3 regions of the Micromonospora sp. NPDC049204 genome follow, and region 2 is predicted to be linked to each of the others. Evidence: riboswitches for the same ligand, from Rfam matches in the RefSeq annotation. Region 2 holds a riboswitch; each other region holds the start of a gene.

Region 1 (4,056 bases), on a different contig from region 2:
TCAATGGGGATCCGCTGGGTGAGGCGGAAGACCAGTCATGCCTTCCGCACATGCGAGTGATCGCTGAACGAGCGTGAGGACGGGCGGTAGGAGCAGATCGTTGCCGCCGATCGTGGCGACAGCGTGTGCGCTGTGGGGCGTGCCGTCGACGTCGACGACGAGCGCACCGGCCTCTCGGGCGATCACGACGCCCGCGACGGTGTCCCAGGGCTTGTTGTTGAGCATGATGAACGCGTCGATCCTGCCCTGCGCCAACCAGGCGAGGTCGATCGCGGCCGAACCGTGCATGCGGATCCGTTGGACGTGCCGGGTGAGCTGCTCGGTGATGGCGAGTCTCTCGGCGTTCTTCCGGCTGGCGTCGGCACCGACCGCGTAGTCGCCGATGGCGACGACGGCGTCCCGGAGATCGGTGACCTGGCTGGCGCAGATGCGTCGGTTGTCGGCATAGGCGCCGTGCCCCTGAACGGCGTGGTAGCGGGTGCCGAGGAACGGCAGGTCGATGACGCCGAGGACGGCGTCTGTGCCGTGCAGGAGGCCGAGGGAGATCGCGCACAGGGGTGAGCCGTGGACGAAGTTGACGGTGCCGTCGACGGGGTCGAGTGCCCAGGTCAGTGCGCCGGTGTCGCCGCTGCCGCCATACTCCTCGCCGAGGAAACCGATGTCCGGCGCCGTGGCGGCCAGATGCTCGCGGACCGCTCGCTCGATGGCGTAGTCCACCTCGGACGCCATGTCACGGTCACCCTTGAAGGTCAGCGCGCCGGGCTGGAGCGTCCGCATCAGGTCGTGTGCCAGGTCGACGGCCTCCTGTGCGAGGGGGAGGAGGCGGGCGTGGTCAGTCATAGCTGGCGGCTGCGCTCCCAGAGTGAGGTGAACATCTCGTCGAATATCGGGTAGAGGCCGGAGGGACTCGTGTCGCGTTCGATGACCATCGTCGGGCAGTCGACGCCCCGCATCCGCGGTAGGTAGTGCTGGACGACGCAGAGTCGGTCATCGATCAGAAGCACGTTGGCGCGAATGGACTCGTCGTAGACGCCGATGGCCAGGTGGTCTCGGACACCTGCGGGGAGTGCACGCCCGTTTTCTCGGCTGGCTGTCACTGACTCGCCGGCCGCGCCGCTTCGAGCACGAGTAACCCAGGGCTGACCCCGTGGGTGCTGAATCGTCTACGACATCAGCTCCAGAGGGAGTCACACAGACACTCGGCTCCCTCTGCGGGATCACTCCGCCACCGGCCAATCAGCTCGCCGTCTCGTGGTCAGGCAACCCCGCGCACCTATATTTTCCCAGGTCAATGTGATGAGCGCGGCCGGGCGGTGCCAGGGCCGGCGTTGACCGGCGGCGGAGGGGTGTGGCAGCATTCGCGGCCTGACGGCAGTGAAGGAAGTCGGTGCGATTCCGACGCGGTCCCGCCACTGTCACCGGGGAGCGATCCCCCCTCGTGAGTCACGACCGTGTGTCTGCGGTTGGAAGGCCGGGGGAGAGCGTCGATCCGGAAGCCAGGATACTTCGGCCGTCGGGATGTACCCCAGGGCGTGGACACCCGAGGAGGACCCGATGACGCACAGCGTCTCATCCATTGACGATCATCGTCATGAGCCGTTTGGCGGGCACTGCACCGCGCCCACAACCGGCCGGCCCCGCACGTCCCGGCCCGGCCGTCGCGGCGTGCGCCAGACCGCTGGCTTCCGGTACCGCTGACCTGGGCGTCCGGCGCTGACCGGCCCCGACGTCCGCGTCGCTGAGCCCGGCCGAGCCGTCGTACCGGCTGACGCCGCACCCACCCGCTTCGTCCAGGTCGCCTCCGTAGCGGCCAGGGCGTCACTCTCCGGAGCCCGCCGTGCGCATCCTGCTGCTCTCCACCGCCGACACCGACCTGCTGGCCGCCCGCGCCAGCGGCGCCGACTACCGGCTCGCCAACCCCGCGCGGGTCGCCGCCGACGAGGTGCCCGCCCTGCTCGACGGGGTCGACCTCGTCGTCGTACGCCTGCTCGGCGGTCGGCAGGCGTGGCCGGACGGCCTCGCCGCGGTGCTCGCCACCGGTGTGCCGACGGTCGTGCTCGGCGGCGAGGCGCTGCCCGACGCGGAGCTGATGGCCATCTCCACAGTGCCGTCCGGGGTCGTCACCCAGGCGTTGGCGTACCTCGTCGAGGGTGGGCCGGACAACCTGGGGCAGCTCGCCCGGTTCCTCTCCGACACGGTGCTGCTCACCGGCGAGGGGTTCGCCCCGCCCGCGCCCACCCCCGCGTACGGCGTGCACGGCGAACACCCGACCGACCCGCTGCGGCCCACCGTGGGGATCGTCTTCTACCGGGCGCACGCCCTCGCCGGCAACACCGAATTCGTCGACGTCCTCGCGGACGCGGTCCACAACGCCGGCGGCAACCCGTTGCCGATCTTCTGCGGCTCGCTGCGAGGGCTGACCACCGGCGCGGGACCGCTCGGGCTGTTCGCCCGCTGCGACGCGCTGCTGGTCACCGTGCTGGCCGCCGGTGGCGCGGTCGCCGCGGACGCCTCCGGGGGCGGCGACGAGGACGCCTGGGACGTCGGCGCCCTGGCCGCCCTGGACGTGCCGATCATCCAGGCGCTCTGCCTGACCAGCACCCGCGAGCAGTGGGCCGGCAGCGACGCGGGGCTGTCCCCGTTGGACGCGGCGATGCAGGTGGCCATCCCCGAGTTCGACGGCCGGATCGTCAGCGTGCCGTTCTCGTTCAAGCAGATCGACGCCGACGGCCTCTCGGTCTACGCGGCCGACGCCGACCGGGCCGCCCGGGTCGCCGGGATCGCCGTGCGCCACGCCCGGCTGCGGTACGTCCCCAACGCCGACAAGCGAGTCGCCGTGGTGCTCAGCTCGTACCCCACCAAGCACTCCCGGGTCGGCAACGCCGTCGGGCTGGACACCCCGGTCTCGGCGGTCCGACTGCTGGCCGCGTTCGCCGAGGCCGGCTACCACCTGGGCGACGCGCCGGTGCCCGACGACGGCGACGCTCTGATCCACGCGCTGATCGCCGCCGGTGGTCACGACGTGGAGTGGCTGACCCCGGAGCAGCTGGCCGCCGCCGAGGCGCGGATACCGGGGCAGACCTACCGGCGGTGGTTCGACCAGGTGCCGTCCGAGCTGCGGGAACGGATGCGGGAACACTGGGGTGAGCCGCCCGGCCAGCTCTACACCGAGGGCGGGGACATCGTGCTCGCCGGGCTGCGCTTCGGCAACGTGGTGCTGCTGATCCAACCGCCGCGCGGCTTCGGGGAGAACCCGATCGCCATCTACCACGACCCGGACCTGCCGCCGAGTCACCACTACCTGGCCGCGTACCGCTGGCTGGCCGCCCCGGTCGCCGACGGCGGCTTCGGCGCGGACGCCGTGGTGCACCTGGGCAAACACGGCACCCTGGAGTGGCTGCCCGGCAAGGGCCTCGGCCTGGCCGCCGACTGCGCCCCCGACGCGGTCCTCGGTGACCTGCCGCTGGTCTACCCGTTCATCGTCAACGACCCCGGCGAGGGCACCCAGGCCAAACGTCGCGCGCACGCCGTGGTCATCGACCACCTGGTGCCGCCGATGGCCCGCGCCGAAACCTACGGCGACCTGGCCAAACTGGAACAACTGCTCGACGAGTACGCCACCGTGCAGGCCCTCGACCCGGCGAAGGTGCCCACCGTGCGGGCGCAGATCTGGGACCTCGTCCGCGCGGCGGAGCTGCACCACGACCTGCACGCCGAGGCGATGCCCGACGCGGATGACTTCGACGAGTTCGTGCTGCACCTCGACGGGTACCTCTGCGAGATCAAGGACGTGCAGATCCGCGACGGGCTGCACATCCTCGCCGACGCGCCCACCGGTGAGCCCCGGGTCAACCTGGTCCTCGCGGTGCTGCGCGCCCCGCAGATCTGGGGTGGCGCCCGCTCCCTGCCCGGCCTGCGGCAGGCGCTCGCCGTCGCGTACTCCCTCGACGAGCAGGAGCTGCTCGCGGCACCGGGCGAACGACTGGCGGTGCCCACGGCGCTGACCGACGTGGTGGACGGGCCGGCCGGCACCGCCGCCGACGCGGTCGACCTGAT
Region 2 (4,056 bases):
CGCCGTTCGTCGCCGATGACGTTGCGGGCCACCCCGTACAGCCAAGCGACCTGGCTCCCCCGGTCCGGCCGGTAGCCGTCCGCGGACTCGATCACCGCCAGGAACACGTCGGCGGTCAGGTCGGCGGCGAGGTGCGGGTCGTCGACCCGCCGCGCCACGAACCGGCCCACCGCCTCCAGGTGCCGCCGGTAGAAGACCTCGAAGGCCACCGGATCGGCCCCGATGCCGGAGATGTCACCTCCCGCTTCGCTGGGCTCACGCACAGGCTGTCCCCTCTCGTCACTCACACCTCTTCTTCGTAAGCCGGACCGCTGGTGTTACCAAACCCCCCGCCCGAGGCGGCACGGGCCGGTCAGCTGGGCAGTCGCCCCGTTGATGCGGCATGATCGAAGCACCGGCGACTGGCGGCACGGGGATGGTGAAACCATCGGGGAGCCTCTCGCGGGCGTCGACCGCCTGGGCGCCTGCGTGGAGAATCCGTCATGACCACGACCAGTGGATCCGCGCAGCACCACACCCCGTCTGGCACGGCTCGGCTCCTGCCGGGCGCACCCGTCGCCGAAGCCGTCCTGGCCGAGACCGCCGCCGCTGCCGCAGCACTCCGCAGCCGCGGGATCACACCGAGCCTCGCCACCATCCTCGTCGGCGACGACGACGCCAGCGCCGGCTACATCGCCATCAAGCAGCGCCAGGCCGCCGCGCTCGGGTTCGCCTCCCCGCACGTGCATCTGCCCGCCACCGCCACCCAGGCCGAACTGCACCAGGCCATTGCCCGCTTCAACAGCGATCCCGCCGTGCACGGACTGCTCGTGCAGTACCCCGTGCCGGGGCATCTGGACTACGACGCGGCGCTGCTGACGATCGACCCGGACAAGGACGTCGACGGCATGCACCCGCTGAACATGGGGCGTCTCGCCGTCGGCCTGCCCGGCCCGCTGCCGTGCACCCCCGCCGGCATCGAAGCCCTCCTGGCGTACCACGAGATCCCCGTCGCCGGTCGTGAGGTCGTCATCCTCGGTCGCGGCGCCACCCTTGGCCGCCCCCTGGCGATGCTGCTCGCCCAGAAGCGTCCGACCGCCAACGCCGCCGTCACCGTCGTCCACACCGGCGTGCCCGACTGGGACCGCTACACCCGCCGCGCCGACATCCTCGTCGCCGCCGCGGGCGTACCCCGGATCGTTCGGCCCGAGCACGTCAAGCCCGGCGCCGTCGTCATCGGCGCCGGCGTCCGCTACGAAGGACGGCGCCTCCTACCGGACGTGGACGAAGCGTGCGCCGAGGTCGCCGGCGCCATCACGCCCCGGGTGGGCGGCGTCGGTCCGACCACCGTCGCGATGCTGTTCCGCAACGCGGTACGCGCGGCCGAGCGCGCGAGCGAGTAGCCCGGCAGGTGCGTCGGGGGAATTGCGGACAACCGCACCGCCACGGGCGCGAGTTTGCTATCCAGCGGCGCTCAGCAAGCAATACGGGAATGAGCTTGGATTCGGCCCGAGCCAGGCAACGTGTTGTTGATCACGAGCACACCGCCGCCGATCGGGCTTGTGGCTCGGCTCATAGTCATCCGCGCCTTGCTACCCAAAAGTAGCGGCATATATTTCCGCTGTCCTCGGTCGAGATGGGGCGCTCCGGTGATGCACGACGGCGTGGTCGACGACGAACTCCAGATCCGATCATTTGAATACATGCGGGCAGGAACATCATCTTGAACAGCATTCCGTCGCTTCTTCTCGTGCACGGTGCCTGGCACGGGCCCTGGGTCTGGCAGTCGCTCATCGAGCAGTTTCCGGATATCGACATCCACACCGTCGCGCTACCCAGTAGCGGCAACGACCCCGCTGCCCTCGGTGACCTCTACGACGACGCTGCCGTGGTCAAAGCCGCCGTCGCCGCCATCGACGGACCGGTCGTGGTCGTCGCCCACTCCTACGGTGGCGCACCAGTCACGGAGGCGCTCGCTGCCGCGGACAACGTACGCCGAATCGTTTATCTCGCCGCTTTCCAGCCGGATGTCGGCGATTCGCTCTTCTCCACCGCCGGCGGCGTTGCTCCGCCGTGGTGGGAGGTTCACGAGCGGACGGACCTGAAGGGCAGGGGTCACATCGAACCGTCGCAGCCCCGAGAGGTCTTCTACAGCGACGTCGATCCGGAAATCGCGGAACAGGCCGTTGCACGACTCGGGCTCCAGTCCTGGGCCTCGACGCAGCAGCCGCTGACCGAGGCCGCGTGGCGCACCATTCCCAGCACCTACCTCATTTGTGCGGCCGACAACGCTCTTCCGCCCTTCGCGCAGGAGCTCATGGCCAAGCGGGCCGAGCGGGTGTTGCGCATGAACTCCTCGCACTCGCCGTTCCTTTCTCAGCCCGCCGAGCTGGCCGCGCTGATCCGGGCGGAACTTTCCGCCTGACGCAGACGGCGCGGGTAGCGGCCGTCGCCCGGCCGGACATGCGACCGGGCGACGGACCGCCACCCCGCAGGCAGGGGCGGCCGCTATGCTGCGCGGTGGCACAAACGTTGCGAGGTGCCCCGCGCGAGTGGGGAGAATCGGGAAGCCGGTGTGAGTCCGGCACGGGCCCGCCGCGGTGACCGGGGAGCTGCCACCCACGCGTACCAGACGCAGCCACTGGCCCTGAGGGGCTGGGAAGGCGGGTGACCAGCGGAGATCCGGGAGTCCGAAGACCGGCCTCGCGTCATCGCCCCGTCAGGGGCGCGAGCGCAGCGGGAGCCTGCCTTGAACAACGGACTCTACGAGACCATCCACCGCCGTCGGGACGTACGTGCCCAGTTCACCGGGGCGCCGATCCCCGCGGATACGTTGGATCGGATCCTCACGGCGGCGCACGCCGCGCCGAGCGTCGGCCTCTCCCAGCCCTGGGACTTCATCCTGGTCCGCGATCCTGAGCTGCGGCAGCAGTTCCACCGGCACGTGGAGCGGGAGCGGGACACCTTCGCGGCCACTCTCGACGGTGCGGCGGCGGAACGCTTCGCCCGGATAAAGATCGATGGCGTACGAGAGTCGACGTTGTCGGTCGTGGTCACGTACGACCCGGAGCGGGGTGGGCCGGCCGTGCTCGGCCGTCACGCGATCGCCGACGCCGGCCTCTACTCGGTCTGTCTGGCGATCCAGAACCTGTGGCTGGCCGCAACCGCCGAGCAGCTCGGGGTCGGCTGGGTCTCGTTCTACCGGGAGTCGTTCCTGCGCGACCTGCTCGGCATCCCGGCCACCGTCCGCCCGGTGGCGTGGCTCTGCCTCGGCCCGGTCACCCATCTGGAGGAGACGCCGGACCTGGAGCGGCACGGCTGGCGTCAGCGACGTCCGCTGTCGTCGGTGATCCACCAGGATCGTTGGTCCGAGTGACCCGCACACAAACGAGCCCCGGGCGCGCGAACGCCCGGGGCTCGTCGCTGACGTGTCAGCTGCAGCCGCTGGTGGAGCCGCAGCCCTCGCAGACGTAGCAGCTACCGGCGGGGCGCATCTTCGTACCGCAGGTGAAGCAGAGCGGCGCGTCGGCGGCCTTGCCGATCACGGCCTCCAGCAGTTCGGTGCTGGAACCCACGCTCGGAGCCGGCTTGGCGGCGGCCACGTCGGCCATCTCCTGGGCCGGCTGGGCGACGGCCTCCGACTTGGCCGGGGCCTCCACCGGAGCCGAGGACGCCATCGCGGTGAGCTCCGCGCCGGTGACGGCGGCGGCCTCCGCGTCGGCCTCGGCCCGCAACTGGGCGGCCCGCTCCGAGGCGGTGAAGATGCCCAGCTCGGCGCGGCGCTCGTAGGGCAGGAAGTCCAGCGCCAGGCGACGGAAGATGTAGTCCATCACCGAGGCGGCCATCCGCACGTCCGGGTCGTCGGTCATGCCGGCCGGCTCGAAGCGCATGTTGGTGAACTTGCTGACGAACGTCTCCAGCGGCACGCCGTACTGCAGGCCGATGCTGATGGCCACCGAGAAGGCGTCCATCACGCCGGCCAGGGTCGAGCCCTGCTTGGACATCTTCAGGAAGACCTCGCCGAGGCCGTCGTCCGGGTAGGACGACGCGGTGAGGTAGCCCTCGGCGCCACCGACG
Region 3 (4,056 bases), on a different contig from region 2:
ACCGCGAAGCGGGTCGCCGGTTGCCGGTCGGTCCCGACGATGCGGAACCGGTAGTCCGCGCGTACCCCGGGCGGTTGGGACCGCTCCAGTGGTTGCAGGGTGTAGCCGCCGGCGCTGACCGTCGTCCCGGTCGCCAGCGTCTCGCCCGTCGCGCCGTCACCGCGATGCGTGTGCGGCCCGGTGCCCGCCGGGTGTTGGTGCCCGTCGTTCGCGGCGCCCTCCTGGCCCGGGGCGGGCGGACCGCCCGCGGGCTGCCGGGCGCTGCGGTCCGCCGGGTTCCCGTCGCCGGTCCCGATGCGGGCCAGACCGAACCCGGCCAGCAGAGCGATCACCAGCCCGCCGACGAGCAGGGCAAGGTGGGTGTTGCTCAGCCGGGATCCGGGCGCTGCGGCGGCGAGATCCGTGTCGGGCCGTGCTCCGGGCTCGACCGTGGGCTCGCCGTCCGTACCGGCGACGGTTTGATCGGTCGGCGTCGGATCGACCGCGACGCCCGTGCGGGCCGTGACGACCGCGTTGCCCTTGCGTGCCGCCGGCACGGTGGTGGGCCGCCGCTTGTCGCCCGGAGCCGGCGCGACGACGGGCCTGCGACCGTCGGCCTTGCCACCGCCGATGGTCTTGCCGCCGGTGGCCGGGCCAGTGCCGGCCTTGTTCGTGGGACGGGCACCACCGCCGCGTCGACCGGAGGTCGCCGGCGAGGTGCGGCCCCGGCCGGTGGGTCTGCGGGTGGAAGCCGATCGGCGACGCCAGAAGATGTACGCGGCCACCGCCCCGGCCGCCGCGACCACCACCGCCCAGCCGGCCAAGGCCACCGTTCCGAAGCCGCTCTCCTCGGTGGACCCGGTCGACGGAGCCGCCGCAGCCGGCGGGTTGGACGGATCGTCCGCGGTGGTCGGCACCGCCGAGGCCTGCCCGGACGTGTTGTGCTGCTCGGTGGCGGCCACCAGCGCCGGGTCCGGTTGGGTCGACGGCGGGCTCCACCCCTTCGGCGCCGCGGCCACCCGCCCGTCGTAGCGGAAGGTCAGGGTGCCCCGCACGGTGTCGCCGTCCGAGGCGACCGACAGGTAGCTCACCGAATACTGGCCCTTGGCGGGCAGGTGGGCGACGGTCACCACCGCGGGGAACCCCGTCGTGTACTCCCGTGGCTCGAACTGCCCGTTGACCAGGAAGTACTCCCGTACCGGCTTCTCCAGCGGCTTCGGCTCCCCCTGCGACCAGCCGTCGTCGACCCGGGTGCCGTCCGGGGCGGTGACCGTGAAGAACGCGTTGGCGGCGGCCTTCTCGGTGAAGTAGAGCCGCACCGCCGTGAACGGCTCGCGCACGGTGGAGCCGCCCGCCGGTGTGGACTCGGCGAGGGTCCCGTGAGCCGCGGCGGGTTGGGCGGACGCGAGCAGGGCGACCGCCGAGGCGAGGAGGAACGCGAGGAGGCCCGAGACCACCCGCCCGCAAGTCTGGGGGAGACGACGCATCTGGATATCCTCACCCTCGCGAGACTTTTTTCAAGAGGTGGCGATCTTCTTCCTCCGACGACAAAAGTTGACGACGAGGTCGCGGGCCGTCGCAGCGGGACGCCCCGGGTGGACACATTCCCTGGCCAGCTATGCTGCCGACGGCGCTGGTTCGCCCCGTCGTGACCGGCTGGGCGTCGCAAGAGGGAACCCGGTGGAAATCCGGGGCTGCCCCGCAGCGGTGAGTGGGAACGACCGCCGTCATCAGCACTGGGCCAACGGCCTGGGAAGCGACGGCCAGTAGGGGACCGGCGCGACCGGTCAGGCCCGCGAGTCCGAAGACCTGCCGGCGCCGCGTACACAACCGTGTGCGCTGCCGTCGGCCTCGCGGGTGGGCTGAGCGGGTGACGGGCCGTGCGTGTGGCGCACGGCCAGGTCCTCGTCAGCGCGTGTCCGCGACCCGGCGGTGTGGTTTCCCGAGGGACGGACTACCGCTGTGCACGACACCACCACGATCGCCGGCCGAGCGCCGTCGGCGTCGCACCTGACCCTGTCGCAGATCATGGACCAGCACCACACCAACCTGATGGGTACGGTGCGCGGCGGCCGGATCCTCAACCTCATCGACTCCGTCGCCGGTGTGGTCGCCGCCCGGCACTCCGACGGGCCGGCGGTGACCGCTGCCATCGACGAGACGGCGTTCCTCCGCGCGGTGCGGGTCGGTGACGTCGTACACGTCGATGCCCGGATCACCTGGGCCGGCCGCAGCTCGATGGAGGTCGCCGTCAAGGTGACCGCCGACCGGTGGGACCGGGCGGTGCCGCCCACCGACGTGGCCACCGCCCACCTGGTCATGGTCGCCATCGACGACGACGGTCAGCCTCGTACGGTGCCGCCGCTGCTGCCGGAGACCGACGGGGACCGGCGACGGTACCGGGAGGCGGAGATCCGCCGGGAGCACCGGCTGGCGCTGCGACGCGCGTTGCTCGACGGCGCCGACGACGCCTGACGCGCCCGTTGTGACGGTGGCCGGTCCGAGAACCCGCCCCACCGCCGATCCGGTCGGATAGCGTCCACGAGAGGCCCCGATCACGGAGAGTGTGGATGGCGATGCGCGCTGCGGTGCTGCGGGAGTTCGACGTTCCGCTGACGATCGAGGAGATCGACCAACCCAGCCCCGAGCGCGGGCAGGCGCTGGTGCGGATCGTCGCCAGCGGGGTCAACCCGCTCGACACGAAGATCCAGGCGGGAAAGGCCGCGCACGCACGCATCCAGCTCCCCGCGGTGCTCGGCCTGGACCTCGCCGGCGTCGTCGCGGCGGTCGGTGCGGAGGTGACCGACCTCGCGCCGGGAGACGAGGTGTACGGGCTGTGCGGGGGCGTGGGCGACCTCCAGGGTTCGCTTGCCGAGTACGCCGCCGTGGACACCCGACTCCTGGCCCGCAAGCCGAACACCCTCTCCATGCGGGAGGCCGCCGCGTTACCCCTGGCGGCGATCACCTCCTGGGAGGGGCTTGTCGACCGGGCCGGGGTCCGGGCCGGCCAGAAGGTGCTGGTGCACGGCGGCGCCGGTGGCGTCGGTTACGTGAGCGTCCAACTCGCCCAGGCGCGCGGCGCCGCGGCGTACGCCACGGGCGGGCCGGCGAGCATGTCTCTGATCGAGAGCCTGGGCGCGGTAGCGATCGACTACACCTCGACAAGCGTCGAGGAGTACGTGCAGAGGTACACCGACGGTGCCGGGTTCGACATCATCGCCGACAACGTGGGCGGCGCGACCCTCGACGCGTCGTTCGCGGCGGTGCGCACCTATCACGGCCACGTGGTCAGCGCGTTGGGCTGGGGGTCGCACTCGCTCGCCCCGCTGTCGTTCCGGGGAGCGACCTATTCCGGGGTGTTCACTCTGCTGCCGCTGCTGACCGGGCAGGGCCGCGAACACCAGGGCGACATTCTGCGCGAGGTCGCGGCGCTGGCCGACGCCGGCATGTTGCGCCCGCGACTGGATCCACGCACGTTCACGCTCGACACGGTCACGGACGCCCACCGCCTGGTCGCCAGCGGCACCGCGAACGGCAAGGTTGTCGTGGACGTCGCCGGTTGAGATGCGGGGACCGTCCCTCCGATCTGCAGGGCGCGTCGCGCCGCTGCGGGCCGCCCTTTGACCCTGGAGCTTCTGCGTCGCATTGCTGCCGCGCCCTGGCGTCTCGTAGGCGTCAAGGCGCTCGTGACGACGGATTCGGTGGTGGCAGCCGGATACCCTGCTCGATAACCGACCGGGGAGAGCCAATGGGCCTGTCAAGCCGTGAGTGTCCGGACTGCAGACGACGGGTCAAAGAGCCGTTTCAAGAGACAATCACCGGCCGCAAGGTCTGCCCTGACTGCGCCAACGCCCTCTTCATGGGCTCTGCTGCCGGCGCAATCACGGGGAATGTCGGCTCCGGGTACGGCGTCTGGGCCATGCTCATGCGCAAGATCCGGCGTTCGTCTGAGTGACGACCAGGACGACTCTGTCCGGACGTCCATGAACTCCGGTGGACTTTGAGGCAGCTCAATCGGTGCTTCCTGCGGAACGAAGGTGTCAAGCTTCGCCAGCGATGCGCCGTCGAAGTTGGTGC

The links. Region 2 has a riboswitch for cobalamin ahead of bluB (5,6-dimethylbenzimidazole synthase). Riboswitches for the same ligand answer to the same signal wherever they lie in the genome.
Region 1: it holds a riboswitch for cobalamin, as region 2 does, so the genes downstream of both, cobN (cobaltochelatase subunit CobN) here and bluB (5,6-dimethylbenzimidazole synthase) in region 2, are expected to answer to the same signal.
Region 3: it holds a riboswitch for cobalamin, as region 2 does, so the genes downstream of both, AB0A90_RS33875 (acyl-CoA thioesterase) here and bluB (5,6-dimethylbenzimidazole synthase) in region 2, are expected to answer to the same signal.

What each region holds. Positions count from the first base shown of each region.
Region 1 is NZ_JBEZDC010000028.1:42,069-46,124, reverse strand. Features, by position in the region: gene AB0A90_RS33435 (inositol monophosphatase family protein) at 1-840, opposite strand; gene AB0A90_RS33430 (DUF5919 domain-containing protein) at 837-1,097, opposite strand; cobalamin riboswitch at 1,378-1,507, shown strand; gene cobN (cobaltochelatase subunit CobN) at 1,838-4,056, shown strand, end outside.
Region 2 is NZ_JBEZDC010000007.1:156,708-160,763, reverse strand. Features, by position in the region: gene AB0A90_RS15935 (sigma-70 family RNA polymerase sigma factor) at 1-263, opposite strand, end outside; gene AB0A90_RS15930 (bifunctional 5,10-methylenetetrahydrofolate dehydrogenase/5,10-methenyltetrahydrofolate cyclohydrolase) at 483-1,382, shown strand; gene AB0A90_RS15925 (alpha/beta hydrolase) at 1,703-2,404, shown strand; cobalamin riboswitch at 2,500-2,700, shown strand; gene bluB (5,6-dimethylbenzimidazole synthase) at 2,729-3,355, shown strand; gene AB0A90_RS15915 (vitamin B12-dependent ribonucleotide reductase) at 3,411-4,056, opposite strand, start outside.
Region 3 is NZ_JBEZDC010000030.1:30,976-35,031, forward strand. Features, by position in the region: gene AB0A90_RS33870 (copper resistance protein CopC) at 1-1,466, opposite strand, end outside; cobalamin riboswitch at 1,597-1,811, shown strand; gene AB0A90_RS33875 (acyl-CoA thioesterase) at 1,942-2,454, shown strand; gene AB0A90_RS33880 (zinc-dependent alcohol dehydrogenase family protein) at 2,550-3,542, shown strand.